Regions from separate parts of the Arthrobacter sp. NPDC058127 genome, predicted to be linked through region 4. Evidence: riboswitches for the same ligand, from Rfam matches in the RefSeq annotation. Region 4 holds a riboswitch; each other region holds the start of a gene.
The links. Region 4 has a riboswitch for thiamine pyrophosphate ahead of thiD (bifunctional hydroxymethylpyrimidine kinase/phosphomethylpyrimidine kinase). Riboswitches for the same ligand answer to the same signal wherever they lie in the genome.

Region 1 (7,707 bases), on a different contig from region 4:
TTACCGGGAAATGATCGACGCCGGCCTCCTGGGGCTGGAAGTGGAACACCGCGACAATCCCGAGGAAGGCCGCGTGTTCCTGCGCCGCCTGGCCGCCGAACACGGCTTGTTCATGACCGGTTCGTCCGACTACCACGGAACCGGCAAGCCCAATCTGCTCGGGGAGAACCTGACGTCCCCCGAGGTCCTGGCCCGCATCGAGGAACTGGGCACGGGAAGTTTTGTGGTCCGCTAGGTGGGATAGAAGGTGGCCTTGCCGTCCAGGCGCTTCCGCATCACTTCGATTGCCGGGGCGTTCTGGTCCACGCACACGAACTTGCGCTCGAGTTTCGCCGCGACTGAACCGAGGGTGCCCGAGCCGGCGAAGAAATCGAGGCACCAGTCTCCTGGCCGGCTCGATGCCGTGACGATCCGCCGGACCAGTCCTTCGGGCTTTTGCGTCGGGTAGCCGGTCTTTTCCTTGCCGGTCGGGGAAACGATGGTGTGCCACCAAACATCCGTGGGAAGCTTCCCCAGTTCGCGTTTGGCGGGCGTCACGAGGCCAGGTGCCATGTACGGCTCACGGTCAACCTCGGCGTTGTCGAAGTGGTACTTCGAGGGGTTCTTGACGTACACGAGGATATTGTCGTGCTTGGTGGGCCAGCGGTTCTTGGCGCGTGCGCCATAGTCGTAGGCCCAGATGATCTCGTTCAGGAAACACTCCCTGCCGAAGATCGCGTCCAGCATGACCTTGGCGTAGTGCACCTCGCGGTAGTCGAGATGCAAGTACAAAGTGCCGTCGTCCGCGAGCAGGCGCCAGGCCTCCACGAGCCGGGGTTCCAGGAAGGACCAGTAGTCGCTGAACGCGTCGTCGTAGCGGTGCAGGGCGCCCTTGATGGTGTCATACGAGCGCCCCTTGAAGCCGACGCGGTCGCCGTCGCCATCGGCGTTGCGGACCATGCGCGTTTCCTGGCGGCTCTGGACCCGGCCCGTATTGAAGGGCGGGTCCACGTAAATCAGTGTGAAGGCGCCGTCCGGCAGCGTCGGGAGGAAATCCGCGTTGTCCGCGTGAACCACCAAATTGCTGCCGTCCGGCGCCCAAACAAGGTCAGTCATTGAGGCCGTTAAGCCTCGGTGCTCTCGCCGGATGCACCGGAAGCGGATACCACTTCGCCGTTGCGGCGGCGGGTGCGGGAACGACGTGCGCGGGCAGGCTTGTCAGCGCCCTCGCCGGACTGCGGCTCGGCAGACTGGGCCGTTGCCTCAGCGGGGGCTGCCTCACCTTCGGACGTACGACGGCGGCGGGTTCGGTTGCGTCCGCCGTCACCGTCGCCTTCCCGGGACGGAGCGTCGCCGGACTTGGGACCGCGGCGGGCACCTTCACGGCCACCGTCACGGCCGGAGCGTCCACGCGCGGAATCGCCGCTGGAACGGGAGTTCTTCTTGCCGGTCTCGCCCAGGTCTTCAAGGACCTCGGCGTCGACGCCCGCAAGGGTGCGCTGGTTGCGGGGCAGGCGGCCTTTGGTGCCTTCCGGAATATCCAGGTCCGAGAACAGGTGCGGGGACGAAGAGTACGTCTCCACGGGCTCGGGAGAGCTCAACCCGAGGGCCTTGTTGATGAGGGCCCAGCGGGGGACGTCGTCCCAGTCGACGAACGTGACCGCGGTGCCCTTGTTGCCGGCACGGCCGGTGCGGCCAACGCGGTGCAAGTAGATCTTTTCGTCTTCGACACACTGGTAGTTGATGACGTGCGTGACGTCGTCCACGTCGATGCCCCGGGCGGCGACATCCGTGGCCACCAGGACGTCGACCTTGTTGTTGCGGAAGGCGCGCAGGGCCTGCTCGCGGGCGCCCTGGCCGAGGTCGCCGTGGATAGCCGCGGCAGCGAAGCCGCGATCCACGAGTTCCTCGGCAACCTTGGCTGCGGTGCGCTTGGTCTTGGTGAAGATGATGGTCCGGCCACGGCCGCGTGACTGCAGAATGCGGGCCACGACCTCGATCTTGTCCATGCTGTGGGCACGGTAGATCAGCTGGCGGATGTCTCGCTTGGTCAGGCCTTCGTCGTTCGGGTCGGCGGCACGGATGTGCGTGGGCTGCGTCATGTAGCGGCGGGCCATGGCAATGACCGGGCCGGGCATGGTTGCCGAGAAGAGAAGAGTCTGGCGGACGGCGGGAGTGCCGGCAATCAGCGTCTCCACGTCCGGAAGGAAGCCGAGGTCAAGCATCTCGTCTGCTTCGTCGAGAATCACCATGCGAACGTTCTTGAGGTTCAGGTGCTTCTGCTTGTAGAGGTCGATCAATCGGCCGGGCGTGCCGACAGCAACCTCGACGCCCTTCTGCAGGGCTTCGATCTGGGGCTCGTAAGCGCGGCCGCCGTAGATGGTAGCGATGCGGGCGTTGCGCTTCCGCGATGCTGTCTGGAGGTCGTTGGCCACCTGAACGGCGAGTTCACGGGTAGGAACAATCACGAGGGCCTGGGGTGCGCCCGGGACAGCGAGCTTTTCATGGCCGGCGTCGCCGGGTCCGACGACGCGCTGCAGCGCCGGAATGCCGAAGCCGAGGGTCTTTCCGGTGCCGGTCTTGGCCTGGCCGATGATGTCGTGACCGCCCAAGGCCACCGGGAGGGTCATGGCCTGGATGGGGAAGGGGTGGGTGATTCCGGCATCGGCGAGGGATTCAACGATGTCGGCGCGGACGTTGTAGTCGGCGAAGGACTTTTCTGCGATCTCGTGCGGTGTTTCGTCCGAGGAAATGGTTTCCTCGGGTTCGATCGTTTCGGTTCCGTCTGTCAGAACTTCATGGGTGTGCAATTCACTCACAGTGGAGTTTTCCTTATTCATTTTGGGCTGCGCTGCGTGCTCAACGGTTGTGGCCGGGCCGTTCCGGAGCACGAATGGGCGCAAGCAAATCCAGTGGAAGCCGATCGCGGGCTATCTAAATACTGGCACTGGGGACCAGCTGGTGTATCTCAAGATCGCGTAGGGGCGGGCTTGTTGATGTCAAGAAAATTAACTGAATCAACGACCGGGCATCCATTACTACTCACACAGTCTAGCGTCTGGGGGCAATAAACCCCGGATCGCGGTTCCAGGCCTGCGAACTGAGTGCGCTACGGGAGCAGTTCGAAGGTGATTTCGCGGGTGGCGATGTCCGCGTCAAGCAGTTTCACACGGACCTTCGTACCGGACTCCATTTCGCCGTCGCAACGAGCGGTGACCGCGGGTTCGGCGATCTGGACGATGCCGTAGGGGCCGTGCGGGGCTCCGTTCCCATTGCCGTTTCCGTTGTTGGTGTGGTTCCCGTTGTTGTTCCCGTTGCCGTTTCCGTTGTTCTTGGCGGGTTTCGATCCGGAGATCACGACGGCGTCGAATTCCTGTCCGATGTGGTTCACCAGGAGTGCTGCCTCCACGGTGTCCAGGGCCAGGCGCTCCATTTTGGCGGCAAGCTGGTCGGATGACGCCATGATCTCGGGCAGGCTCGGCAAAGCGTCCCTGGCCCATGCAGGGATCTCTGTTCCATTACTCAGTGCTTCGCAGATGACCAGGACAAAACGATCGACCAGCCTGCGCAATGGCGCCGTGGTGTGGGCGTACGGTGCGCCGATGGCTGACTGCATGACGCTTCCCGGTACTTCGCCGTCGAAAGGCGTGTAGCCGGCGCCGCGGAAAAGCAGCCCCGCGGAGTGGAGGATGGCCAGTTGCCGGGGGTCCTTGGCGTCGAGGGTCCGCAGGTACTCGCCATAGCTGGTCCCCTCGGTCCAGGGCTTGCCGAGTGCCCCCGTTTGCCGTTTGAAATGGAGCAGCGAGCGTTCATCGGGCGCCGGCATGGTGCGCAGGATTCCCACTTTGCCGTCGAGCATCAGTTGCGCGGCGGCCATCCCGGTCATGAGGGAAATCTGGGCGTTCCAGTCCTCCACCGGCAGCGAGGGAGCTGCGACGATCCTGTACCCCTCGCCGTCGGGCAATTGGACGATTTCCTGTTCAGGCATGTTCAGGCTTGCTCCGCCGCGGCGGCGTTCGAGTTCCACCCGCTTGAGCCCGACGTCCTTGAGGAGTTGGAGGACCGGATCGGCCGTTCCGGAATCGATCTCCGCCTGGACACCCTTGTAGTTGAGCTTCGCGCGGCTGCGAACGCTTGCCCGGCGGACGGAGACGGTGCGGAACTCCGCCTCGGCATCGAGTTCGAAGTCCCATACAAATGCGCCGCACGTTTGGCCGGCCAACAGGCTTCCGGCATGCTCGCTGATGATCTCGGGGTGCAGCGGTATGCGGCCATCCGGGGCGTAGTATGTTTGCCCCCGGTGGCGGGTCTCGGCGTCGAGCGCTCCTCCGGGCGGCACAAAGGATGGCACATCGGAGATGGCGTAGAGAACCCTGTAACCATCGCCGGAACGGTCAATGAAGAGGGCCTGGTCCAGATCGGTGGAAGAGGCCGGGTCGATCGTGATGAACGGAACGTCCGTGAGGTCCTGCACCGGCAGGGTGTGTCCGGAAACCGCGGCTTCGGCGTCACGCAGCGCTTCAACGGGATAGCCGGCGGGCAGCTCGAGTTCAGTCCGAAGCGCCGCCAGTGCTTCCGCGAGCCGGTTCGACGTTTCACTGACATTCGGGGCTATCCGCTGATGTGACACGAAAGTCAGGGTAACTCCAAAATCTTTCGGCGTCTCGCTAGGCCGCCGCTGCGTCAAGGGCGGCCAGGAGTGCCTGGGCCGCCGCCGTCGGATCCTGTGCTTCGGTGATGGCTCGCACCACCACGATGCGGCTGGCGCCGGCCCGCACTACCTCTTCCACGTTGCTGAGATCGATGCCGCCGATCGCAAACCAAGGGAGCACAACACCGCCGACGGTCTCCTCGTCTGCCTGCTTCACCGCGTTGGCGGCGTACTTCACCAGATCGAGCCCGACGGCGGAGCGTCCGGGCTTGGTGGGGGTGGCCCATACCGGCCCGACGCAGAAGTAGTCCAGCCCGCTGCGGCCGGGTGATGCGGCGATGGCTGCGTCAATCTGTTCCGGCGTGTGCGTGGAGAGCCCGATGATGGCGGGGTCGTGGAGCAGCTTCCGGGCCGCCCGCAGTGGAATGTCCTTTTGGCCGATATGGAACACCGGTGCGCCGGAGAGGGAAGCTACGTCCGCGCGGTCGTTGACGGCCCAGAGACGGCCGTGGCGGTGCGCCACGGATTGCAGGATCTCCAGGAGCTCCAGTTCCTCTGCCGCTTCGATGGTCTTGTCGCGCAGCTGGATGATGTCCACGCCGCCCTCGAATGCGGCGTCGACAAACTGCTCAAAATCACCCTGTTGCTTGCGGGCGTCGGTGCAGAGGTAGAGGCGGGCGGTGGTGTGGACATCGTGCTGGGTCATGGAAACAGAGTAGTTCCTCTAAACTGGGCTGGTACCGCGGGAGCCGCGGCGGCAGTCACAATCGCCGCGCGGCTGAGAGGGCTTCAGCGCCGACCGCTTGACCTGATCCGGCTAGTACCGGCGTAGGGAAGGACTCCATGGACGAAGTAAACACCCGGCACGAACCCCTGCGCGCGTCCCTGCACGCGGATGTGGCGGTGATCGGAGGCGGTGTCATCGGCCTTGGCATCGCGTCGGAAGCCCGAAGGTCCGGCCGCTCGGTTGCCCTGATCGATCCCGCACCGGCCAGCGGAGCCACCTTCGCGGCGGCGGGCATGTTGGCGCCCGTCAGTGAACTGCACTACCAGGAAGAGGACCTCCTGGAACTCATGCTCGAATCGTCGGCATTGTGGCCGGACTTCGAACACAATGTGACTGGCTCAAGTGCCGGACGCAGCACGGGTTACCGTACGACGCCGACCCTCGCCGTCGGCGCGGACGCTGCGGACCGCCGGGCGCTCGCCGACCTCCGGGACGTGCAACTGGCCAACGGCCTGCTGGTGGAATCCGTGCCGTTGCGCGAGGCCCGGGAGCGTGAGCCGCTGTTGAGCCCGCAGATTTCCTGTGCCTTCGACATCCCGGGCGACCACCAAGTGGATCCGCGCCGGCTTTCGGCCGCGATCCTTGGCGCACTGGCAGACCACCAGCCGGGCAATTCCAGCTGGATTGCGGGGGCCGAGGGCGGTTTTGCGGTCCACGACACGGCGGCGGGCCTCTTGTGGGAGGACGGACGCGTCGTCGGGGCCGTGCTTGGCTCAGGCGTCAAAGTGCTCGCCGCGGAAACCGTGGTTGCCAACGGCCTGGGCGCCGCCCGCTTGAAGGGCCTGCCGGATGGATTGTCGCTCCCGTTGCGTCCCGTGTACGGCGACATACTGCGGCTGCGCGTCCCGGACCAGCTGCAACCTCTGGTCACCGCCACAGTGCGGGGAATCGTGCGCGGAGTGCCCGTCTACATCGTTCCCCGCGAGGACGGGACAGTGGTGATCGGCGCAACGCAACGTGAAGACGGATTGTCGGCGTCCGGGGGAGCGGCCAACCCGGTGTCGGCGGGCGGTGTGTACCAGTTGCTCCGCGATGCCCAGGTACTGGTCCCGGCCGTGGCTGAACTGGAGCTCCTGGAAGCAACTGCCCGCGCCCGTCCGGGCACTCCGGACAATGCACCGCTGCTGGGCCGTGTAAGGGTAAAAAGTGCCGAAAGGGTGGAAGGAAGCGAAGGGACCGTGCCCGGACTCATCGTGGCGAGCGGATTCTTCCGCCACGGCGTCCTGCTCACTCCGGCGGCGGCGAAAATCTGCGTCGGGCTGATGGACGGCACCGCCGATCCCCGGTGGAGCAAATTCCGCCCGGACCGCTTCTCCCGCCCCCTTTCAGCAGCAAGGGCCTCCACAAACGGCCCATCGGCCGATACCTCGAATCCCCTTCCGAAGGACCACGCATGAACATCAAATTGAACGGCGCAGACCACACGCTGAGCGACGACGCGTCCGTCACCACCCTCGTGAGCCACATCACCGGTCGGGTTGTGGACTCGAGCGGCCAGGCGGCCGACGGACGCAAGATCGGCGTCGCCGTCGCACGCAATTCCGAAGTGGTGCCGCGCAGCCAGTGGGCGGCAACCGCGCTCGCAGAGGGCGACGAACTCGAAATCGTTACCGCAGTACAGGGAGGCTGAACCATGACCACGGCAAGCACTGAAGCAGCAAGCACCCGGACCGACGCCCTGGTGATCGACGGTGTTGAGTTCGGCTCGCGCCTCATCATGGGGACCGGCGGAGCCCCGAGCCTGGACGGACTGGGGGCAGCCTTGCTGGCCTCGGGCACCGAACTCACCACCGTTGCCATGCGGAGGTACTCACCGACGGAAACAGGTTCGCTGTTCCAGTTGCTCGTGGACCACGGCATCCGTGTCCTGCCCAACACGGCCGGCTGTTTTACCGCCAAGGATGCTGTCATGACAGCCGAGCTTGCCCGGGAGGCCTTGGAAACGGATTGGGTGAAGCTTGAGGTCATCGCGGACGAGCACACGCTCCTGCCGGACGCCGTGGAGTTGGTGGACGCAACCGAGAAACTCGTCGACCGCGGATTCAAGGTCTTCGCATACACGAACGACGACCCCGTGCTGGCACTTCGCCTCGAAAACCTCGGAGCCACTGCCGTGATGCCCTTGGGCGCGCCCATCGGCACCGGCTTGGGCATCCTGAATCCCCACAACATCGAGCTGATTGTGTCCCGCGCTTCTGTGCCGGTAGTGCTCGACGCCGGCATCGGCACCGCGTCCGACGCAGCGCTGGCCATGGAGCTCGGCTGCGACGCCGTGCTGCTGGCCACCGCG
Region 2 (7,707 bases), on a different contig from region 4:
CCCATCCTCGGTGCCGCACTGACATTCGCCCTGAACAGGAACCCGCTGGCCCAACGCGCGGTCAGCATCGCTTTGTTGTCCCTTACCTTGCTCCTGGAATGCTGGCTCCTTGCCTCGGTATGGACTACAGGCACCGCGTCCGTCACTCTGGGCGGCTGGCAGCCGCCGTTTGGCGTGGTGATGGTGGTAGACCAGTTCTCCTCGCTCATGTTGGTGGTCTCCTCCGTCATCAGCCTCGCCGTGCTCGTCTATGCCACCGGCCAAGGCATGGCCGACGGCGACCGCGAGGCACCGGTCTCGATCTTCCACCCGACCTACCTGATCCTGGTGGCCGGCGTCTCCAATGCCTTCCTCACCGGTGACCTCTTCAACCTGTACGTCGGCTTCGAGATCTTGCTGACGGCGAGCTACGTGCTCATGACCTTGGGCGGCACCGGTCCGCGCATCCGCGCCGGGGTCACGTACGTGGTGGTTTCCGTCGTGTCCTCGGTGTTGTTCCTTATCGCCATCGCGATGATCTACGGGGCCACCGGGACCATCACCATGGCGGATCTCGCCATCAAGTTGGCCGAACTGGATCCGGGCACCAGGAACCTGCTTCACGTCATGCTGCTCGTGGCATTCGGCATCAAAGCCGCCGTGTTCCCGCTGTCCTTTTGGCTGCCGGACTCGTATCCGACGGCGCCAGCACCGGTCACAGCCGTGTTCGCCGGCTTGCTCACCAAAGTGGGTGTCTACGCCATGGTCCGGACGGAGACCCTCCTCTTCCCGGGCGATACTTTGAATACCCCGTTGATGGTGGTTGCACTCCTCACCATGTTGGTGGGCATTCTCGGTGCCATAGCCCAGAGCGACATCAAACGATTACTCTCCTTCACCCTGGTCAGCCACATCGGCTACATGGTGTTTGGGCTGGCCATGTCTTCCGTTGCCGGGCTTGCTGCCGCCGTCTTCTACGTGGCCCACCACATCACGGTCCAAACGAGCTTGTTCCTGGTGACTGGCTTGATTGAGCGCCGCGGTGGGAGCTCCTCCGTGGACAGGCTCGGTGGGCTCGCAAAGCTGTCTCCGCTCCTCGCGCTCTTGTTCTTCATTCCGGCCATGAACCTCGCAGGAATCCCGCCCTTCTCAGGGTTCTTGGGGAAGCTCGGACTCCTCCAGGCAGGCATTGCCCTGGGGACGCCACTGGCCATTACCTTGGTGGTGGGCGGCGTGGTCACGAGTCTCTTGACGTTGCTGGCAATTGCGCGCGTCTGGAACCGCGCCTTCTGGCGGAAACCGGAGGATGCGGATTACCCTGCCGCCGTCCTGAAAGACACGGCGGCCGTCGGGCTGCTTCCGCGGACCATGGTGGGGCCAACCGCCGCGCTCGTGGTCTTTGGCGTGGCGCTGACAGTCTTCGCCGGTCCGCTGTTCCAATTGGCCGGAAACTCCGCGGAACAGATGCTGGACCGTACCGCGTACATCCATTCCGTGCTCGGCGGGAATGCCAAAGTTCCAGGAATCGCGGCACCGCAGGGTGACGCACCCACCGGGGCCGTACCGCAGGGAGGTGGCAAGTGAGCCGCAAGCGGATTTCGTTCCGCACCGAGTTGCCCCTGCTGGTCTGGCTGGTGGTCGTTTGGGGTGCGCTTTGGCGGGACTTCAGCCCCGGCAACCTGGTGTTCGGTGCGCTGATCGCGGTGGTGGTAGCCAGGGTCTTCTACTTGCCTCCAGTGGAGCTCAGCGGACGATTCAACGTGCTGCGGGCCATTCCTTTCGCCGTCGTGTTCCTTGGCAAAGTGGTGGCCGCGAGTTTCCAGGTCATGTACTTGGCGGCCTTCCGGGGCCCCTCGGTAACCAACGCCGTCGTCGCGGTTCCCCTGCGTAGCCACTCCGACCTCATGGTGACCGCAACAGGGCACGTGATTTCGCTGATTCCGGGTTCCCTGGTGGTGGAGGTGGACCGCTCGACGTCCACGCTCTATATCCACGGGCTCAATGTCCGCAACGATGTGGACACCGCCAAGCTGCGCAAGGAAGTCCAGGACACGGAGGCCTCGTTGATCCGGATCATGGGTACCCGCACGGAATTGGACGCACTCCAGGCCGAAGGCTGGCCTGCAACGAGGGGAGCCGGCTCATGAAAGACATCGTGCTGATCGTCACGGCGGTGATTCTTAGCCTCGCGGCGGCAGGCGCGATCTACAGGATCGCCGTCGGGCCTTCATTGCTGGACCGGGTGCTCGCCTCAGACGTGCTGCTCGCCATACTGGGTGCCGCGCTGGCCATCGACATGGCCGTCAACAGGCACCTCAACAACCTCGTGCTGCTCGTCGCGCTGACGCTGATCGGGTTCATCGGATCGGTGACGGTGGCCCGCTTCGTGGCCGACCGGAGGGGACAAGTCAATGACTCCTAACGCCACCGGAGCGGACGCCGTCATCGATGCCGTCACCGCGGTACTGCTGATTGTTGGTGCCCTGATGTCATTGGGCGCGGCAATTGGACTGTTGCGGTTCCCGGACCTCATGAGCCGCATGCATGCAGCTACCAAGCCCCAAGTGCTGGGGCTGTTCCTTGTCTTGGCGGCCATGGGGCTGCAGATGCGCGAATGGTGGGTTTGGCCGGTCCTCGCGGTCGCTTGGATTTTCCAACTGCTGACTGTGCCCGTGTCCGCACACATGGTGGGCCGGGCAGGGTACCGGACCAAGCACCTCCACCCCGAGCTTCTCAGCACAGACGAACTCGAGGCCGTGGTGCTGCGGGCTGCCGGTCAACGGGCGGCGGAGAAAGCTCAAGAAGCGGGCTCGGCAATGCCCCACGCTGGGAACGCCCGCAACGGCGGGAGCGCAGGTCCTAACGGCGTCAACGGCGGGCCGTCAGCCTAGACGATGTCCTGCGTCTTCGAGAAGCGGGAGATGGCGCGCTGGGTGCTCCGGCCGGCGAGAACCTGGATGACGGCACTGACAGTTGCCGAAATCAGGGCGAAGGTCAGCGCTGAGCGGAGGCTCGTCTCCATGTCGTCGTGTCCCTTGGGCGGCTTGTTGCCCGTGGTTTTTTCCCACAGCGCGTTGACGAGCTTGGTGCCGACAAAGCCTGCGCCGATGCTCACGCCGGTGCCGAGCAGTTTGATGAGGAGGTTCATTCCGGGACTCCTTGCGGGTGGAAACAGGACCGTCCCCAGCCTAACCCCACTTCAGGGCAGTTCCGGAGCAACGGATGGGGCTTGGCGCCTCAGCCGGAAGAACTCCTGCAAGGCTCCCGGCTTTGGACGCACGGGAACAATGTCACGGTCTTCGGCCAGCACCGCTTCCACCGTGCCGAGGGCGAGGAGCTCATCCAGTAGCGCCAGCGTGGGTGGCATGAGCTTGAGCGTTCCGGCGGCTTCGGCATCCAGGATTCCGCGGACCGGCATCCACAAGGACGATGACGCTTCCGTGGTCTGGTGCCTTGGCTCGGCTCCGGAAACCGGGCAAGCAAGGTAGAAGTACGTGTCGAAGCGCTTGGGCTGGTCCGGCGGAGTGACCCAGTTGGCCCATGGGCGGAGGGTGGCGGCGTCGAGCTTCAGCCCGGCCTCTTCGAACACCTCACGCTGCGCGGCCGCCAGTACCCGGCCCGCGTTGAACCGGGCGGAGGAAGGCTCGACGGCGATGCTGCTCCGGTGCCATGCGGCGGCGTGGCGCTCGACGACGTCGTCCGTGAAGTCCCAGCCGGAGCTGTCCGCCTGGTCCACTCGTCCGCCCGGGAAGACGACCATTCCGGCAGCGAAATCCATCGTGGACACCCGGTGCTGGACGAACACCTCCAAAGCCTGCGCCGCGTCTCCAGAGCGCCCAGGAACTGCGGCATCCCGGAGCAGGATCACGCTCGCGGCGAGCCTCGGTTCGGCCACTGTGGTGCTGTTCGCTTCGCCCATGCCTGCCAAGACCGCTCCTTTGCCCGCTTGCTGTGTCACATTCTGCTGGATCATTCTCCCAGTTTCTGTGGCCGCCCGCGCCATTCCGGGCCGGACTGCGCTCGCCCGGCAAATGATCCAGGGGAATCCGTCGGAACGCTTTTTGCCGCCGCGCCCGCAACCCCTCCAAGGTGTAAACTGAACCACGCCCAAAAGGGTGGATTGATAACGACAGGGGAGCGCCGCCGTCGGGCTCGCAGCAATGCGGCACGGAGGACGGGCGCTGAGAGTGCGGACAGCCGCAGACCCTCGAACCTGATCCGGCTAGTACCGGCGCAAGGGAGTCGAGTTCTCATAGTGTCCGGAACCGGCGCGGCGGAGGCCGCTCGCAGGCAACCGGGGAACACTTTCCCCTCCTGTTCCTCAGGAGGACAAAATGACTGGTATTTCTGCAAGGCCGGGCCTCACCAAGCCTGGTTACAACTGGCGCGTCGTGGACATTGTTGTGGCGGCACTGATCTCGATCGCCGGTGGCGTGATCTTCTGGGCATGGGACCAGATGGCTCTGGTCGCCACGCCTATGTCCGCCGGCTACCCGCCCCTGAGCGGCCTGATCGCCGGCGGCTGGATGATTCCGGCAGTCTTGGGCATGCTCATCGTCCGCAAGCCCGGTGCGGCAATTTTCTGCGAAACAGTGGCCGCCACGAGTGAGCTCATCATGGGTTCGCAGTACGGCACCACGGTGCTGATCTCGGGCCTGCTCCAGGGCCTCGGTGCGGAACTCATCTTCCTGGCCTTCATGTACAAGAAGTTCAACCTGCCTGTGTCCCTGCTGGCCGGTGCCGGTGCGGGCCTGTTCTGCGGTCTGAACGACTCCTTCCTGCCGTGGGGCTGGAACATCGCCTACGAACCGGTCGACAAGCTCGCGTACATCGTGTTTTGCACGATCTCCGGGGCCGTCATTGCCGGTGCCCTGTCCTGGATCGCTACCCGCGGCCTGGCCAAGACTGGTGTGCTGAGCGCGTTCGCGTCCCGCAAGGCCGCTTCGGAGCCCGTCTTTTCCTGATGCCCAGTCCTGATTCCGGCACCTCTGCCGTGGTGCGACCCGCCGCCATTTCCGCGCAAGGCTGGGGCTGGCGGCACGCCGGCCGCACCACGCAGGCCATCCACGCCCTCGACCTGGACATCCGTCCCGGCGAGCGTGTTCTGCTGCTTGGCCCCTCGGGCGCAGGCAAGTCGACCCTCCTGCATGCCCTGGCTGGCGTGTTGGGCGAGGAAGGGGACGACGCCGACGAGACCGGTTCGTTGCTCGTGGATGGTGTTTCGCCGAAGGCCCAGCGGGGCCGTGCCGGACTCATGCAACAGGACCCCGAAACCCAGGTGGTGCTTTCCCGGCTGGGCGACGACGTCGCGTTCGGCGCCGAAAACCTTTGCGTGCCGCGGGAAGAAATCTGGAAGCGGGTCCATGAAGCGCTCGACGACGTCGGGCTGCGGCGTAGTGCCGGTGGCAGTGCGAGCGGCAACTTTGCGCTCGACCACCCGACGTCGGCCCTCTCGGGCGGGCAGAAACAACGCCTTGCGCTGGCCGGCATCCTCGCGATGCGGCCCGGCTTGATCCTCCTGGACGAACCGACCGCCAACCTGGACCCGGCCGGAGTGTTGGAGGTCCGCGATGCCGTGGGCCGCTGCCTGGACAAGACGGGCGCCACCTTGGTGGTGGTGGAGCACCGGGTTTCGGTCTGGAAAGACCTTGTGGACCGGATCGTGGTGCTCCAGCCGGGCAGTTCCTCCTCCACGGGAGTCTCGACGCCGGCGGTGCTCCTGGACGGCGATCCGGACACCGTTCTGGCGCAAGCAAGGGACATGCTCACTGCTGCGGGCGTTTGGGTGCCCGGGTACGTGCCGGCCACCCGGCCACGTTCGGGAACAGGCGCCGGAACGGCGGCCGGCTCCGGGGCGGGGAACGGGGCGTGGAGCTCCGCGGCGAGGAACGCGGGAGAGCTACTGCTCGCCACCCAGGAGCTCGCGGTGTCCCGCGAGCGGTCACGACGCCGGGGGTTCAAAACCATCCCGCCCCTTCCCGTGCAGGCCGGACTCAACGCCGAAGTGTTCGCCGGGCGAGCGCTGACCATCACTGGCCCCAACGGCGCGGGAAAATCGACGTTCGCTTTGACTCTTGCGGGGCTGTTGGCGCCGGTGTCCGGGGCGGTGACTGCCGCCGTCGGGCTCAGCGACGGTGCCGGCACTGACCCGTTCAAGTGGAAGGCCCAGCAGCTGATCTCCCGCATCGGGACCGTGTTCCAGGAGCCCGAGCACCAGTTCGTCACCGGCCGGGTGCTCGACGAGCTCATGTTCGGCCCCAAGCACCTTGGCCATGGCGAGGAGCGCGTGGACGAGTTGCTGGAGCGGCTGCGCCTGAGGCATCTCGTGGACGCCAATCCGTACACGCTCTCCGGCGGCGAAAAGCGCCGGCTATCGGTGGCCACCGTGCTTGCCGCGCATCCCCGCGTCCTGGTGCTGGACGAACCTACTTTTGGCCAGGACGCGAACACGTGGGCTGAGCTTGCGTCGTTCCTGTCGGAACTGCTCGACGCCGGCACATCCGTGGTTTCCGTGACCCACGACCAGGAATTCAGCTCCGTCCTGGGCGGCGCCGAGATGCGGCTCGAGCCTGCATTCCAAGGCGGCGCCCGGCAGGAAGCGGGTGCGGCATGAGGGACGCACTGACCCTGCGCGGCAACAATGCCCTCCTGACACGCGCGAATCCGCTGGCCAAGTTCGTGTCGGTCTTCCTGATCACCCTGGTGTTGGCGTTGTCCATCGACTTGGTGTCAGCCTCGACCGCGCTCCTCGGCGAACTGGCGTTGTTCCCCCTCGCGGGGCTCACCGTGCGCTTGCTCTGGCAGCGCGGCTGGCCCTTGATTATCGCGGCCGCGCTCGGAGGTTGGAGCACCGCGATCCTGTCGGCGGACAGCGGAAGGATACTGCTCGACGTCGGGATCTGGTCTATCAGCGAAGGCTCACTTCAGCTGGGACTCGGCTTCATGCTGCGTGGCCTGGCCATCGCGCTGCCAGCCATCCTCCTCATGAGCTGCACCGATCCGACCGACCTTGCCGATGCCTTGGCGCAGAAGGCGAAACTGCCGCACCGTTTTGTCTTGGGCACCTTGGCTGCGCTGCGGCTCGTCGGGCTCATGGCGGAGGAATGGCAGACCATCGGCATGGCACGGCGCGCGCGGGGTGTCGGCTCGCACGGGAGCCCGCCGCAACGGTTCAAGGCCATGCTCGGCCAAAGCTTCGGGCTGTTGGTCCAGGCGATCCGTCGGGCGTCCCGCTTGGCCGTGACCATGGAGGCGCGGGGCTTCGGCGGCGGACGGCGGACCTGGGCACGCGAATCCACCTACAGCCGCCTGGACGTCTGGGTTCTCGCTGGCGGGCTGGTCATTGCGGCCGCAGCCGTGCTCGCGGCCCAATGGGCAGGGACGTGGCACTTCGTCTGGCTGAAGCAGCCCAACTGACTCGCATTTGTTGTCGTTTTGGGGCCTCATAACGACAACTACTGCGAGTTACTTGGGTGGACGAGTGGCTGGCTTCTGGTGGCCGCGAGCAAACGCAACACGCAGGCTTTGGACCACGCATATCGCACGAGACGACTATTCTCCAGCATAATCGGCGTGTTGTGTCACAAAACCTCCAGTCCGTAGACCATCCGTGATATTTATTAGTCATGACGCAACCGACTGCCGAACATGTAGGTCTCCTTCTTCGCGACGCCCGTGGCGAAAAGGGCTGGACACAGGGACAGCTCGCTTCGGAACTGGGTACCAGCC
Region 3 (7,707 bases), on a different contig from region 4:
GGCGATCGGCGAGCGCGCCGACGTCGTCTCCTGACGGCACCTCGATGACCACCTCGCCGAGGCCGAGCGTGTCCTTGCGCGGACCTGCACCGCGGCTGTTCCACACATTCATGGCCATGTGGTGGTGGTAGCCGCCCGCGGAGACGAACAGGGCCTGCCCATGCCAGCCGGCCGTCTGCTCGAAGCCCAGGGTGTCGACGTAGAAATCATGGGCGGTCCGCACGTCGCCCACCTGCAGGTGGACATGCCCGACGCCGGCGCCCGCCTCATGCTGGCCGGTCACCGCCGATTCGCTCAAGTACTGCTGGAGGTAGCGCTGCGGCGGGAGCGGCAGGCTGTCCATGACGACCGAACTACCGTTCCACTCCCAGCCTTCGCGGGGCTTGTCGTAGTAGAGCTCGATGCCGTTGCCCTCCGGGTCGGTGAAGTAGAAGGCCTCGCTGACGAGGTGGTCTGCGCTGCCGACGAAGGCATGGGGTTCGTATTGCGCCGCCGAGGCAACAGTTGCGGCGAGCGATGACTGGTCTTCGAAGAGCAAAGCCGTGTGGAAGAGCCCGGCCTCTCCGCGGCCCGGGATCTGGAGCCCGGAGGCCGGAGCCAAGTGCACCAGCGGCTTGCCGAGCCTGCCAAAGTAGAGTCCGCCATCCTGTTCGGCGACGACGTCCAGGCCCAGCGCCCGCTGGTAGTAGTCGCCCATGAGCTTCATGTCCCCCACTTTGAGCATGACAGTGCCCATGGTGAGTTCGGCAGGAAGGAGATCCTGGCTGGATGTGATGGTCATGTGAAACTCCCGGCTTTCGTGGCGCCGCCCTTCGGCAACCTCTATGTATCTAAATTACTTGAAGCTTCAATTTATTCCTAATGCCCGGCGCTTCTTGAAATGTGTCCCCTCAGCACGGTGCATTGCGGCTTCAGCACGATCTCAAGGGACGCACGGGGATCGTTTGCGTAGAGCACGACGTCGGCACTGGCGCCTTCGCTGATGCCGTCGGCACCCAGCCACTCGCGGGCGGACCAGCAGGCGGCATCGAGGGCGGCGGCCGCCGGAAGGCCGGCCTGGTGCAGTTCCAGAATTTCCTCGCCGATCCGGCCGTGCTTGATGACGCTGCCGGCGTCGGTCCCGGCATACACCCGCACACCGGCGTCGAACGCCTCGAGGACCCGCTCATGCCGGCGCTCCCACAACGCGATCATGTGGGCGGCGTAACGCGGGAACTTGGTTTCAGCCTGCTTCGCGATGTCCGGAAAAGTCGCAATGTTGATGAGGGTCGGGACGATCGGAACATCCTGGTCCAGCAGCCGCGGAATATGGTGCGGGAGGAGACCGGTGGCGTGCTCGATGCAGTCGATGCCGGCGTCGAGCACGTCGACGATAGTCCCTTCGGCGAAGCAATGGGCGGTCACCCGGGCCCCCTCGTCGTGTGCCGCCGCCACCGCGTCCTTGACGACGGCGGCCGGGAAGGACGGGCCAAGATCCCCGGCCGAGCGGTCGATCCAGTCCCCGACGATCTTGACCCAGCCATCTCCGGACCGGGCCTGCTTGCGCACCGCCTCCACCAGATTCTCCGGCTCAACCTCTTCGGCCAGCCCGGGGATGTACCGGCGTTGCCTCGCGATGTGCCTGCCTGCGCGGATGATCCTGGGCATGTCCGCCCGGCGCTGCAGCCAGCGCGTGTCACTTGCGGATCCCGCGTCGCGGATCAAGAGCGTCCCGGCGTTACGATCCGCCGTTGCCTGCAGACGGGCAGTCTCCTCGTCCACCGCTCCACCCTTGCCCAAGCCAACATGGCAGTGTGAGTCGACAAGTCCGGGCGCCACCCATCCGTCCAGGACGACGTCCGGTACGGCAGCAGGCCGCAAAAAGGTCAGCCGTCCGTCGACCGACCAGAGGCCGCGCCGTTCCACGTCCGGCCCGGTGAGGACGGTGCCGCTGAATTCGATGATTTCCGCCATGATTCCACCCTAGACTCCGACGCCGCGCCCGGCCCGGTCACATCTGTCCTCGGTCACATCTGTCTCTGGAACTCTCAGCTGTGGTAGCTTCGTCTACGACCACACGGGGGCCCTTGCAAGGGCTGAGATCGGGCTGACGCAGCCTGCGACCGTTGAACCTGTCCGGGTAATGCCGGCGAAGGAAGTGAGTAATCCTTTGAGCACCAAAGAAACACAGCTGAGCCCTACCCAAAACGGATCGGCCCAAGAGGTGACACAGTCCCTCAAGTCGCATTCCCTCTCGTTCCTTGAAGATGCCGAAACGGGAATCCGGGTTCCAGTGACTGAAATAGCCCTGGAACCGTCCCCGAACGGCGAGGCCAACGCGCCATTCCAGGTGTACCGCACCGCAGGACCCGGTAGTGATCCCGTCGTGGGCCTCGAACCGTTCCGCAGCGAGTGGATCGAAGCCCGCGGCGACACCGAGGCCTACAGCGGCCGCGAACGGAACCTTCTCGACGACGGCAAGTCTGCCGTGCGCCGCGGCGCGGCCTCGGCGGAGTGGAAGGGCGCACAGCCGGTGCCCCGCCGCGCCGTCGACGGCAAGACCGTGACACAGATGCACTATGCCAAGCAGGGCATCGTGACGCCCGAAATGCAGTTCGTGGCACTACGCGAAAACTGCGATGTTGAACTGGTCCGCAGCGAAGTCGCCGCAGGCCGGGCCATCATCCCCAACAACATCAACCACCCCGAATCCGAACCGATGATCATCGGCAAGGCGTTCCTGGTGAAGATCAATGCCAATATCGGCAACTCGGCCGTCACCAGTTCCATCGCCGAGGAAGTGGACAAGTTGCAGTGGGCAACGCAATGGGGCGCCGACACGGTCATGGACCTGTCCACGGGCGACGACATCCACACCACCCGTGAGTGGATCATCCGCAACTCCCCCGTGCCGATCGGCACCGTGCCCATTTACCAGGCCCTCGAGAAAGTCAACGGCGAAGCCAACAAGCTCACGTGGGAAATCTTCCGCGACACTGTCATTGAACAGTGCGAGCAAGGCGTGGACTACATGACCATCCACGCCGGCGTGCTGCTGCGCTACGTGCCGCTCACTGCCAACCGCGTGACGGGCATCGTCTCCCGCGGCGGCTCCATCATGGCGGGCTGGTGCCTGGCCCACCACGAGGAAAACTTCCTCTACACCCACTTCGACGAGCTCTGCGAAATTTTCGCCAAGTACGACGTCGCGTTCTCCCTCGGCGACGGCTTGCGCCCGGGAGCGACGGCGGACGCCAACGACGCCGCGCAGTTCGCCGAGCTCGACACCCTGGCCGAGCTGACGCAGCGGGCGTGGGAATTCGACGTCCAGGTCATGGTGGAAGGACCCGGCCACGTTCCCTTCCACTTGGTGCGGGAAAACGTGGAGCGCCAGCAGGAGCTTTGCAAGGGCGCTCCGTTCTACACTTTGGGTCCCCTGGTCACGGACGTCGCTCCGGGCTACGACCACATCACCTCGGCCATCGGCGCCACGGAGATCGCACGCTACGGAACCGCGATGCTCTGCTACGTCACCCCGAAGGAACACCTGGGCCTGCCAAACAAGGACGACGTCAAGACCGGCGTGATCACGTACAAGATCGCCGCCCACGCCGCGGACCTTGCCAAGGGACACCCGGGCGCCCACGAACGCGACGATGCCCTCTCCAAGGCCCGCTTCGAGTTCCGCTGGCGTGACCAGTTCGCCCTGTCATTGGATCCAGTCACGGCCGAAGCGTTCCACGACGAGACCCTCCCCGCCGAACCGGCCAAGACGGCGCATTTCTGCTCCATGTGTGGCCCGAAATTCTGCTCCATGCGCATCAGCCAGGACATCCGTGACGAATACGGCTCCGCGGATTCCCAGGCAGCCATCGCGGAAATGTACAGCGGGATGCGCGAAAAGAGCGAGGAGTTCCTGGCATCCGGCGGAAAGGTCTACCTGCCCGAACTCGAGGTTCCCGCAGGAAAACGTGAGGCGACGTCAGGAAGCCTGAACTGATCAGGAAGCTTGGACTGACCCGGCGCGGCTGACATCCGCGATGAAGGAGCGGATCATCCGGTCTCCTTCAACTGAGTCATGAGGCCGGTGTCCTCCAGCCGCAACGCGGTGGAGGGCACCGGTTTCCTGCAGGTAGCCGGCGATCTCTTCGTACAGGGGTTCCCAACCACCGGTCAGGACAAGCGTGGGAACGCCCGGCACAATGTGCAGGGGCGCTTCCCACGGCGGCGCTTGGAGCCGCAGGCGTCGCGCGGTACGCCTGGCCTCCGGAGTGCTGAGGACTGCAGCCTCCGAGGAAAACGCCCGGCGGACGAATTCACGTTGGTAATCGTCGTCGCTGAGTTCGTTCCGGATCGCGAACAAGGGCTCCATCAGTGCCCGGTAAGCCGCGGTGGCGGGCAATTCAGCAGTCAAGGAAAGGCACGCCGGTTCAACCAGCACGAGGGAGCGGATCAGGTCCGGCCTCTCCACCGCAGCCAGCATGGCGGAAATCGCGCCTTGGGAATGCGCCACGACATGGCCTCCACGCGCGGGGCCGGCCGCCGAAGCGGCCTCCCGAGCTCCGAGGCACTCGAGGATAATCTCCACATCGGCTGCAACATCGGATTCCAAAGGCTCGGCCTGCGCATCAAAGCCGTGGCGTTTCAGGAACAGTGCATCGTATGCCAGCGCCATGCCATGCTGTTTCGGCCACGCGGCAGCGCCGAATGTGCCTGCTCCATGGACGAACACGACGCGCTGCTTTTGCATCCCCCCAGCCTATGGCACGGGGCCGACAACCCAACTCACTAGCAGTTATTGTCGTTCTGGGGCGTCAAAACGACACCTACTGCTAGCCAGTTGGGCGGGAGCGCTACTTGCCGAGGAACTTATCGAAGCCCTTGGGCAGGTTCAGCTGCGAGGGGTCGAAGTCGCCGGAAGGCTGGCCGAATGCTGCCCCGGTGCGAACGGCGTTCGCCCGCTTGTTCTCGGCGTCGCGCAGTTCCTGGGCCGCCTTGGCGGGGTTTCCGGAACGGGCCTTCTTCTTGGGCGCGCTCTTGCTTGCCTTGCGGGAACCGCCACCGAGGCCGGGCATGCCAGGCATCCCGGGCATGCCTCCGCCCTGGGCCAGCTTCTTCATCATCTTTTGTGCCTGCGCGAAACGCTCCAGGAGGCCGTTGACCTCGGAAACGTGCACGCCGGAACCACGGGCGATACGGGCGCGACGGGAACCGTTGATGATCTTTGGAGCCAGACGCTCGTGCGGGGTCATGGAGCGGACAATCGCCTCCACGCGATCGATTTCGCGCTCGTCGAACTGCTCCAGCTGCTGGCGGATGTTCTGCGCACCCGGCATCATCATGAGCATCTTCTTCATGGAGCCCATGTTGCGGATCTGCTGCATCTGGGCGAGGAAGTCGTCCAGGGTGAAGTCTTCCTGGTCGGCGAACTTCTTCGCCATCCGGGCAGCTTCGTCCTTGTCCCAGTTCTTCTCGGCCTGTTCGATCAGGGTGAGAACGTCGCCCATGTCGAGGATGCGGGAGGCCATGCGGTCCGGGTGGAACAGTTCGAAGTCGTCGAGTCCTTCGCCGGTAGACGCGAACATGACCGGCTTCCCGGTGACCGACGCGACCGACAGGGCCGCACCACCGCGGGCGTCGCCGTCGAGCTTCGACAGCACGACACCCGTGAAGTTGACGCCTTCATCGAAGGCAACCGCCGTGTTGACGGCGTCCTGGCCGATCATGGAGTCGATCACGAACAGCACTTCGTTCGGGATGATCGCCTGGCGGATACGGCGCGCCTGGTCCATCATTTCGGCGTCGACGCCGAGGCGTCCCGCGGTGTCCACGATCACGACGTCGTGCAGCTTCTGGCGGGCTTCGTCGACGCCGGCGCGGGCGACGGCGACCGGGTCGCCCGTGGGAACATCCAGATCCGAGGTGGTGCCGGGGTGCGGAGCAAACACAGGTACGCCGGCGCGTTCGCCGACAATCTGGAGCTGCGTTACGGCGTTGGGACGCTGGAGGTCGGCGGCAACGAGCACGGGGCTGTGACCTTGGGCCTTGAGCCACTTGGCAAGCTTGCCGGCGAGGGTGGTCTTACCCGCACCCTGCAAGCCGGCGAGCATGATGATGGTGGGGCCGGTCTTCGCCAAGCGGATACGACGAGTCTCGCCGCCGAGGATCTCCTGGAGCTCCTCGTTGACGATCTTCACGATCTGCTGGCTCGGGTTCAGGGCCGCGGAAACCTCAGCGCCCAGGGCACGTTCACGGATGCGGCCGGTGAACTCGCGGACCACGGGCACGGCAACGTCGGCGTCCAAAAGGGCACGCCGGATCTCGCGGACGGTGGCGTCGACGTCGGCCTCGGTGAGGCGGCCCTTGCCACGGAGATTCTTGAAGGTTGCTGTCAACCGGTCAGAGAGTGAATTGAACACGCGCCGTGCACTTCTTTCAATGGTCTACGAATGGCGGCCGTTCCGACGCACCAATATCTTGACGATTCCTGCCCCAAACAAATCTGAGTCAACTGAGGGACTCGACTATCTAGGGTACCAAGACGCGCCTGCAAGATGGCATGCTGGCACAGTGACCAGCAAAACAACAGTAAATACGTTGCTCATCCTAGGCGCCTCCGGAGATCTGACGGGCCGATTGCTGTTGCCGGGCCTTGCCAGGCTCGTGGCCGGCGGCCTTGCGAACGGCCTGAAGCTTGTTGGAGCCGGCTCCGACCCGTGGACGCCCGAACAGTGGACCAAACGTGTGGGCGGTGCCTTCGAGGAGGCCGCCAAGGGTGCAGGTGCCGCGGGCAGGAAAGCAATCGCGGCCCTGGAGAAAAGTACCGAATACCATCAAGTGGATGTCACTGCGGAGGGCCGGCTCGCGACGCTCCTGGCCGCGCTCGAAGCACCAATCGCGGTCTACTTCGCTTTGCCACCGCATATCAGCCAGAAGGCCTGCGAGGTCCTCACCGCCCAGCAGCTTCCTCCCGGAACAAGCCTGGTGATGGAGAAACCCTTCGGATCCAGTTCCGAATCCGCCCGGGAACTCAACAAGACCCTCGCCGCTTTGGTCCCCGAGGACCACATCCACCGCGTGGACCACTTCCTGGGCAAGGCCACCGTGTTCAACATCCTGGGACTCCGCTTCGCCAACAGGTTCCTGGAGCCGGTGTGGAACCGGGACCATATCGAGAAGGTGGAGATCATCTTCGATGAAGACCTCGCACTCGAAGGGCGCGCACGCTACTACGACGGAGCCGGCGCCCTCAAGGATATGATCCAGAGCCATTTGCTCCACATCATGGCGCTGCTGGCCATCGATGCCCCCTCCAGCATCGGCGAGCGCGATCTCCGCGACGCGATTTCAACGGTACTTCGAGCGAGCAGCATCACCGCACCGTATAAGAAGTCCACTCGGCGGGCGCGGTACACAGCTGGCCGGATCGGCGATCGGGACGTGCCGGACTATGTCGCGGAGGCGGGCGTGGACCCTGCACGGGAAACGGAGACGCTCGCGGAAGTCGAAGTGGGAATCGATAACTGGCGCTGGAAAGGCGTCCCCTTCATCCTGCGCTCGGGAAAGGCGCTGGGTGCCGCGCGGAAAGAGGCCATCGTCACCTTCCGGCCCGTTCCACACCTGCCGTCCGGGTTCGAGGGCGTGGACTCGCCCAACCAGCTCCGCATCGGGTTCGGTCCGGACACCCTGCAGATCGACGTCGACGTCAACGGTCCAGGAAACATCTTC
Region 4 (7,707 bases):
TTGGCTGTCCTTTTCTGGAAGGCCCGGCGCACGGCCGGGGACTGCTCTTGGGAGGATTCTAGCCGCGGCGGCTGAAAGCTTCTGCCCAGGGAGGGCGGCGGCACGGAAGCTTTCAGGGTGTGCTTCCTGCCGGGAGTGCGGGCGTGTGAGAGAATGAACATGGCCGGAAGCCGATCCACATGCGGAATCCGGTCCGGTATCTTGTTCCCAAGACCGCCAGTCATATGCAGGGCATGCCCAGGATCCAATGATCCCCGGTAGGCCCGCAGTGACAATGGACGGCACCTGGTTGTGGCATTAGAACAACGGGTTTGGAGCGAAGCCGGCTTTCCGTGGATGCCGCACCCCCATGCTGGTGCGAACCGGAAAGACTACTACTGACTTCTGTCAACGCCTGCGGGTTTTGACAATATTGCCCCTCTGGGCACCGGATGTGGCGGTTGCGCAAGGGCAGGAGTGTTGCCACATATGGATAACGAGCAAGTTGTAGCCGCCGCCGAAGATGCGGCGTCCACCGAGACCACTGAAACACCCAAGAAGGTCACCCGCACCCGGCGCAAGGCGGCACCGAAGACGGTCGCCGCGGACGAAACCCCCGACGCCGGAGCTGCCGCAGCCACCGTTGAGCCGCTCGCCGAGTCGGCGGACACCGAAGAGCCCAAGGCCCCTGTCCGGCGTAGCAGGGCTCGAAAGAAGGTAGAAACTCCGGAGCCGTTGCCAGGTTTCGCTGAGGAAGCTCCGACGGAAGCTGGCGGGGCGACGGAGGCTGCCGCCGCCGTCGTGCCTGACGTAGCAGCAGAGGCCGAAACCGCCCCCGAAAAGCCGGTCCGCCGCCGTCGCACGACGAGGGCAAAGAGCGCCGAGCCCGTTTCCGAAGAAGCAGCGGTCGAAGCGCCCGCTGCGGAGATTGCGCCCGAGGAAGCGCCCGCTGCGGAGACTGCGCCTGAAGAAGCTCCGGCTGCGGAGATTACGCCCGAGGAAACCACCGAGGCGCCGGCCGCCGAGGCGGAAGCTGCGAGCCCGATCGCGTCGCTGTTCCTGGAGCCTGCCTCCGTAACGTCCATGATCTTCCAGGCACCGGACCTGAGCGCAGTTGTCCGGCCGGCCGTCGTCGAAGAAGAACCGCGGGCCGAAGCTGAGGAAGTTTCCGAGGACAACGAACTGGACGAGGCCGGCAGCCGCCGTCGGCGTCGCAGCCGTGGCCGTCGCGGACGCCGGGGCACCGAGCGTGACGAAGCAGGAGAAGAAACCTCTGCGGAATCCGAGGACGAGGCAGAAGCCGGTACCGAGGAGGCGCTCGAAGAAGGCGTGACCTCCCGTCGCCGTCGGCGCCGGCGTCGTGGTGACCAGGACCTGGAGCTGACGGGCGGCGGAGACGACGATCCCCCCAACACTGTCACCCGTGTCCGCGCTCCCCGCGCACACGTTGAGACCACCAGCAGCTCCGACCGCGTCACGAGCGTCAAGGGCTCTACTCGCCTTGAAGCCAAGAAGCAGCGCCGCCGCGAGTCCCGCGAGACCGGCCGCCGCCGCCAGGTCATCACCGAGGCCGAATTCCTGGCTCGCCGTGAGTCCGTCGACCGCCAGATGATCGTTCGCCAGCGCGACGACAGGATCCAGATCGGTGTCCTGGAAGACGGCGTGCTCGCGGAGCACTTCGTGTCCAAGACACAGCAGGATTCCCTGATCGGCAACGTCTACCTGGGCAAGGTCCAGAACGTGCTGCCGTCGATGGAAGCCGCATTCGTCGACATCGGACGCGGCCGCAATGCCGTGCTGTACGCCGGTGAAGTCAACTGGGATGCCGTCACCCTGGAAGGCAAGCCGCGCCGCATCGAAAACGCCCTGAAATCAGGAGACTCCGTGCTGGTCCAGGTCACCAAGGACCCCGTGGGCCACAAGGGCGCACGCCTGACGAGCCAGATTTCGCTTCCCGGCCGCTACCTTGTGTACGTGCCCGGCGGTTCCATGACCGGCATCTCCCGTAAGCTGCCCGACGTCGAGCGCAACCGTCTGAAGAAGATCCTCAAGGACCGCCTCCCCGAGAACGCGGGCGTCATTGTCCGCACCGCCGCCGAGGGTGCTTCCGAGGAAGAACTGACGCACGATATCAACCGCCTGCGGGCCCAGTGGGAAGGCATCGAAAGCCAGTCCGCATCTACCAAGATCCTGGCCCCGGAACTGCTGTACGGCGAACCGGACCTCACCATCAAGGTTGTCCGCGACGTCTTCAACGAGGACTTCTCCAAGCTCATCGTTTCCGGCGATGAAGCCTGGGACACCATCGAGGCCTACGTCACCTATGTGGCGCCGGATCTGGTGGGACGTCTCGAAAAGTGGACGTCGGATCAGGACATCTTCTCGGCATGGCGCGTGGACGAACAGATCCACAAGGCATTGGAGCGCAAGGTCTTCCTGCCCTCCGGTGGTTCGCTCGTGATCGACCGCACCGAGGCCATGACGGTTGTTGACGTCAACACCGGAAAGTTCACCGGCAGCGGTGGCAACCTCGAAGAAACCGTCACCAAGAACAACCTTGAGGCCGCCGAGGAAGTGGTCCGCCAGCTGCGCTTGCGCGACATCGGCGGAATCATCGTCATCGACTTCATCGACATGGTCCTGGAATCCAACCGCGATCTCGTGTTGCGCCGCCTGGTCGAGTGCCTCGGCCGGGACCGCACCAAGCACCAGGTCGCGGAAGTGACGTCGCTTGGATTGGTCCAGATGACCCGCAAGCGCATGGGCACCGGCCTGCTTGAGGTCTTCGGCGAGCAGTGCGAAACGTGCGCAGGGCGCGGAATCGTCACGCATGACGAGCCCGTGGAGCATCGCCGGGCCAACGTGGTGGCCGCTGAACACCACCACCCGCGCACGGAGTCACTCCCGGCCGTCCGCCCGGAGCAGCGCAAGCGCCGCCGCGGCAGGGGGACAGGGCAGGGGACTTCCGAGCTCCCGATCACCCCTCCTGTGCCGGTCCACTCCGTGGAATCCACTGATCCGAACCGCCAGGCAGCCACCCGCGCAGCCCTTGCGACCATCGCGGCTGCGGCCCACGCTGCCCACCTGCACGACGACGAACTCCACCACGCGGCGGAATTGCTCGCCGACGGGCACGCAGCGGAAGCAACCCCTCTGCAGGCACCCGCGGCCCCGGTCTCGGCTCCTGCCGTTGCTTCGGGTAGCGAGGAACGCTCGAAGCCTGTGCTGCGATTCGGCGGCGAGGAAGTGGCGTTGCCTTTCGTCCACCACGAAGAAGAGCCGGCGAGTGGCGCTCCTGCCATGAGCCTGGATCTGTTGGCGCAGGCATTCGCGGGCCTCGGAGAAGCTCCGGACACCGCGACGGCCGCAACGGAGTCCCGGGAAGCGCCCGCAGAGGCTCCCGCGGCCGTTGCAAGCGGGGAATCCCTGGAGTCGGCTTCGCGTGGACGCCGGGGCCGCCGCAACCGTAGTGCCAGCCGTGCCCAGGGTGCCGCCAACGCCACCAACGTGGAGCACCACGAGGTTGCAGCCGCTGCCTCCGGTGGGGCCGCGCACGAGGCCAAGGCGCCCGACGCATCCCCGGTCAAGCCGACGGCGGCAGCAGAACCGATCATTCTCGGAGTCGGCGTGCCCAAGTCCGAACTCTAAACGCAGTACCTAGTCCGAAGCCCCGGCCGTTCCCGCTCTTGCGGAAACCGCCGGGGCTTCGGCGTTGCCGGCCCATTTGCCGGACCAGTTGCCGGACCTCACGACAGTGCGGTTACAAAGGGAGATTTCAGCGGGCGAGGTGTGATCCGGGTTAAGCTAGGGGACTGACACGGGGTGCCGCGCACCAAGCCGGCTGAGACCAGACCCGTTGAACCTGTCCGGTTAGCACCGGCGAAGGGATGTCTCGAATGACTGTTTCGGCACACTCGGCTGTCTACCCGCTCAAGGCCGTCCAGCGCCCTATCCCCAGGGTCCTCAGCATTGCCGGCTCGGATCCGTCGGGCGGTGCCGGGATCCAAGCTGACCTGAAGAGCATTGCCGCCAACGGCGGTTACGGCATGGCCGTCATCACGGCACTCACAGTACAAAACACGCAGGGAGTCACCGGCGTTCACGTGCCTCCCGTGGAGTTCCTGCGGCAGCAATTGGATGCCATTAGCGACGACATCACCGTTGATGCCGTCAAAATCGGCATGCTCGGGGACGCGGCCGTCATCCACGAAGTCCGCCGCTGGCTCGGCGAGGCGCGCCCCGCCGTCGTCGTGCTGGATCCGGTGATGATCGCGACCAGTGGCGACCGGCTCCTCGCGGAGTCCGCTGAAACCGCACTGCGGGAACTTCTGCCCCTCGCCGACTTGGTGACCCCCAACCTTCCTGAATTGGCCATGCTGCTTGGCGAGCCTGTTGCCACCGACTGGGCATCGGCGTTGGAGCAAGGCAAACGTCTGGCCGCTGCCTGCGGAAACACCGTCCTGGTGAAGGGAGGCCATCTGCAAGGATCCGGCTGCCCCGATGCGCTGGTCAACACCGGGGGAGTCCTGAGCCAGGACGTGGTGGAATTCGCCGGCCAACGCGTGGAGACCCGCAACAGCCATGGCACGGGATGTTCCCTGTCGTCTGCGATGGCGACGGCAAAAGCGCGGCTCGGCGATTGGGAGTCTGCCCTGCATGAAGTCAAGCCCTGGCTTCAGGAGGCGCTGACCCAATCCGAGAGGCTGGAGGTGGGGAAGGGCAACGGGCCCATCCATCATTTCCACACTCTCCAGCACTCCCTTCAGCCGGGGGACTTCGCGGTCCGGATGTGGGACGCCGCCCAATCGGAGCTTGCGGCCATTTATGGCCTGGACTTCATCCAGGACTTGCAAACCGGTGGGCTCAGCGAAGCGCAGTTCAGCTATTACCTGTCGCAGGATGCCATCTATCTCAACGGCTATTCCCGGGTCCTGGCGCGTGCAAGTGCGCTCGCCCCCAGCGAAAACGAACAGCTGTTCTGGGCCCGCGGCTCGCAGATGTGCCTCGAAGTCGAGTCCGAGCTGCATCGGAATTGGCTTAGCGGACGCCAGGGAAGCCGAGAACTGGGCCCCGTCACCAAGGCCTATGTGGACCACTTGCTGGCGGCGTCGGCGTCGGGCAGCTATGCCGTGCTGCTGGCCGCAGTACTGCCCTGCTACTGGTTGTACGCCGAGGTGGGACAGCAGCTCCACCGTGGCTATGTCCAGGCAGGAGCGTCGGACGAGCACCCTTACGCCGACTGGCTGCGCACCTACGCAGACGAGGCGTTCGCAGAGGCCACCCGCAAGGCGATCGACCTCACGGATGCCGCCGCGCAGGCTGCCTCACCGGCCGAGCGCGCGGCCATGATGGAGGCTTTCTCCCAATCCTGCCGCTATGAAACTGCGTTCTTCGATGCTCCAAGGCTGCACAGCTGACCTTGGTTCCTGTCGCGGAGGGACGGGATGAAGGGCTGTTTCGGCAGGCGCCGCAGCGTGTCGGGGTGAGGATCCGAGCTTTTCCCGGCGGGCAGGGTAAGGTGGACGGGCACGGTACCGGATGGCGGCATAGCCAGTCTGTGGCAGCCATCACGTGGCAGCCTCCGGACCTGGCCTCATTTGCAGCCGAAGGCGAAACTAGCGTAATCTAGATCTTCGGTGCTTACGCCAACACTTGGGTTATGCCCCTAGAGACCTTTCATTTGGAATTGACGTTTCATTTGGAACTGTTCAAGGGATGACTCATGGATTCCGTACCGGAGTCCACGGCGTTGAGGCACAGCGTGAACCAGGCCCGTTTTCGGATCGGGGTTCCGCACGCAAATTTAGTAATAAACGTCGAGAGAAGTGAGTGCCCAAGTGGTGTACGCGATTGTCCGCGCAGGCGGCCGCCAAGAAAAGGTTTCCGTTGGAGACTACGTAACCCTGAACCGCGTCCCCGGTGGAGCCGGCAGCACTCTTGAGCTGCCCGCACTGCTCCTGGTGGACGGTGACAAGGTCACCTCCGCTGCTGCGGATCTGGCCAAGGTCAAGGTTACGGCTGAGATCCTCGAAGACCTCCGTGGTCCGAAGATCGTCATCCAGAAGTTCAAGAACAAGACCGGCTACAAGAAGCGCCAGGGTCACCGTCAAGAACTGACCAAGATCAAGATCACCGGTATCAAGTAACCACTGGTTGCTGTTCAGGTTTTCAACAGATTCCCCAGAATTTAAAGGCAGGCATTTCAAATGGCACATAAAAAAGGCGCGAGCTCCACTCGCAACGGTCGTGACTCCAACGCCCAGTACCTCGGCGTAAAGCGCTTCGGTGGCCAGGTCGTTTCCGCAGGCGAGATCATCGTCCGCCAGCGCGGCACCCACTTCCACCCGGGCGCCGGTGTCGGCCGCGGTGGCGACGACACCCTGTTCGCCCTGCAGGCAGGTGCGGTTGAGTTCGGTACTCGCCGTGGCCGTCGCGTAGTGAACATCGTTGCTGCTGCAGCTGCAGAGTAATAACACGTTCTGAACGGGTGGAGCGGGCCGTATGGCCCGCTCCATCTGTCTTTTTAACCGCACTAGAATTTACTAGGGCGGGCGGCGGCGCATCAGCCGGCAAACGCATTTCAAGCAGTAATTTCCACATAGAGGAGAAACACGTGGCGACCTTCGTAGACCGGGTAGTACTTCACGTATCCGGCGGAACAGGCGGCCACGGCTGTGTCTCTGTTAAGCGCGAGAAGTTCAAGCCCCTCGGCGGACCCGACGGCGGCAATGGCGGCAATGGCGGCGACGTCATCCTGCGCGTCGATGCACAGACAACTACTTTGCTTGATTACCACCACGCACCGCACCGCCACGCAACCAACGGTGGCCCGGGCATGGGCGACTGGCGCGGCGGCAAGAACGGCGAAACCCTCGTGCTTCCCGTCCCGGACGGCACCGTGGTCAAGACCAAGGACGGCGTTGTCCTTGCTGACCTTGTCGGTGAAGGCACCGAGTTCATCGCCGCTGCAGGCGGCCAGGGCGGCCTTGGCAACTCTTCGTTGTCTTCGCAGAAGCGCCGGGCTCCCGGCTTCGCGCTCCTCGGTATTGAAGGCGACTCCAGCGACATCGTCCTGGAACTGAAGTCCATCGCAGACATCGCGCTGGTCGGCTTCCCCTCGGCAGGCAAGTCCAGCCTTGTCGCGGCGATGTCAGCGGCGCGGCCCAAGATCGCCGACTACCCGTTCACTACCTTGATCCCCAACCTCGGCGTGGTCCAGGCCGGCGACGTCCGGTTCACCATTGCCGACGTTCCCGGGCTGATCGAAGGCGCGAGCGAGGGCAAGGGCCTGGGCCACAACTTCCTGCGCCACGTTGAGCGTTGCGCCGCGCTGGTGCACGTGCTGGACTGCGGAACCTTGGAAGCGGACAGGGACCCGCTCTCGGATCTTGCGATTATCGAGCAGGAGCTGGACAAGTACGCCGTGGACATGAGCTACGCCGGTGTCGACGGCGAAGTGGTCCCCCTGAACGAACGCCCCAAGCTTGTGGTCCTGAACAAGGTGGACCTGCCTGATGGCCGGGATATGGCAGAGTTCGTCCGTCCCGAACTGGAACAGCGCGGCTACCGCGTCTTCGAAGTTTCCGCCACGAGCCATGAAGGCCTGCGCCAGCTGAGCTTCGCCATGGGCGAGATTGTCATGGCCGCCCGCAGGGCCGTGGCCATTGCGCCCCCCAAGGTCGCAGCCCCCGTCCTCCGCCCCCGTGCCGTCAACGAGTCCGGCTTCAA

Region 1: it holds a riboswitch for thiamine pyrophosphate, as region 4 does, so the genes downstream of both, thiO (glycine oxidase ThiO) here and thiD (bifunctional hydroxymethylpyrimidine kinase/phosphomethylpyrimidine kinase) in region 4, are expected to answer to the same signal.
Region 2: it holds a riboswitch for thiamine pyrophosphate, as region 4 does, so the genes downstream of both, ACFVTG_RS09780 (ECF transporter S component) here and thiD (bifunctional hydroxymethylpyrimidine kinase/phosphomethylpyrimidine kinase) in region 4, are expected to answer to the same signal.
Region 3: it holds a riboswitch for thiamine pyrophosphate, as region 4 does, so the genes downstream of both, thiC (phosphomethylpyrimidine synthase ThiC) here and thiD (bifunctional hydroxymethylpyrimidine kinase/phosphomethylpyrimidine kinase) in region 4, are expected to answer to the same signal.

Annotation. Positions count from the first base shown of each region.
Region 1 is NZ_JBHVTT010000003.1:320,839-328,545, reverse strand. It holds gene ACFVTG_RS07650 (PHP domain-containing protein) at 1-235, shown strand, start outside; gene ACFVTG_RS07645 (site-specific DNA-methyltransferase) at 232-1,095, opposite strand; gene ACFVTG_RS07640 (DEAD/DEAH box helicase) at 1,104-2,798, opposite strand; gene ACFVTG_RS07635 (RNB domain-containing ribonuclease) at 3,089-4,609, opposite strand; gene thiE (thiamine phosphate synthase) at 4,647-5,336, opposite strand; TPP riboswitch at 5,363-5,482, shown strand; gene thiO (glycine oxidase ThiO) at 5,474-6,814, shown strand; gene thiS (sulfur carrier protein ThiS) at 6,811-7,047, shown strand; gene ACFVTG_RS07615 (thiazole synthase) at 7,051-7,707, shown strand, end outside.
Region 2 is NZ_JBHVTT010000005.1:115,498-123,204, forward strand. It holds gene ACFVTG_RS09750 (Na+/H+ antiporter subunit D) at 1-1,563, shown strand, start outside; gene ACFVTG_RS09755 (Na+/H+ antiporter subunit E) at 1,560-2,126, shown strand; gene ACFVTG_RS09760 (monovalent cation/H+ antiporter complex subunit F) at 2,123-2,401, shown strand; gene mnhG (monovalent cation/H(+) antiporter subunit G) at 2,391-2,870, shown strand; gene ACFVTG_RS09770 (DUF4235 domain-containing protein) at 2,867-3,127, opposite strand; gene ACFVTG_RS09775 (NUDIX domain-containing protein) at 3,179-3,952, opposite strand; TPP riboswitch at 4,101-4,237, shown strand; gene ACFVTG_RS09780 (ECF transporter S component) at 4,314-4,943, shown strand; gene ACFVTG_RS09785 (ABC transporter ATP-binding protein) at 4,943-6,592, shown strand; gene ACFVTG_RS09790 (energy-coupling factor transporter transmembrane component T) at 6,589-7,395, shown strand; gene ACFVTG_RS09795 (UDP-N-acetylglucosamine 1-carboxyvinyltransferase) at 7,605-7,707, shown strand, end outside.
Region 3 is NZ_JBHVTT010000027.1:17,266-24,972, forward strand. It holds gene ACFVTG_RS23205 (VOC family protein) at 1-781, opposite strand, end outside; gene ACFVTG_RS23210 (amidohydrolase family protein) at 859-1,953, opposite strand; TPP riboswitch at 2,047-2,154, shown strand; gene thiC (phosphomethylpyrimidine synthase ThiC) at 2,150-3,979, shown strand; gene ACFVTG_RS23220 (alpha/beta fold hydrolase) at 3,980-4,729, opposite strand; gene ffh (signal recognition particle protein) at 4,833-6,398, opposite strand; gene ACFVTG_RS23230 (glucose-6-phosphate dehydrogenase) at 6,550-7,707, shown strand, end outside.
Region 4 is NZ_JBHVTT010000001.1:661,594-669,300, reverse strand. It holds gene ACFVTG_RS02980 (Rne/Rng family ribonuclease) at 469-3,627, shown strand; TPP riboswitch at 3,788-3,884, shown strand; gene thiD (bifunctional hydroxymethylpyrimidine kinase/phosphomethylpyrimidine kinase) at 3,876-5,396, shown strand; gene rplU (50S ribosomal protein L21) at 5,817-6,125, shown strand; gene rpmA (50S ribosomal protein L27) at 6,186-6,449, shown strand; gene obgE (GTPase ObgE) at 6,593-7,707, shown strand, end outside.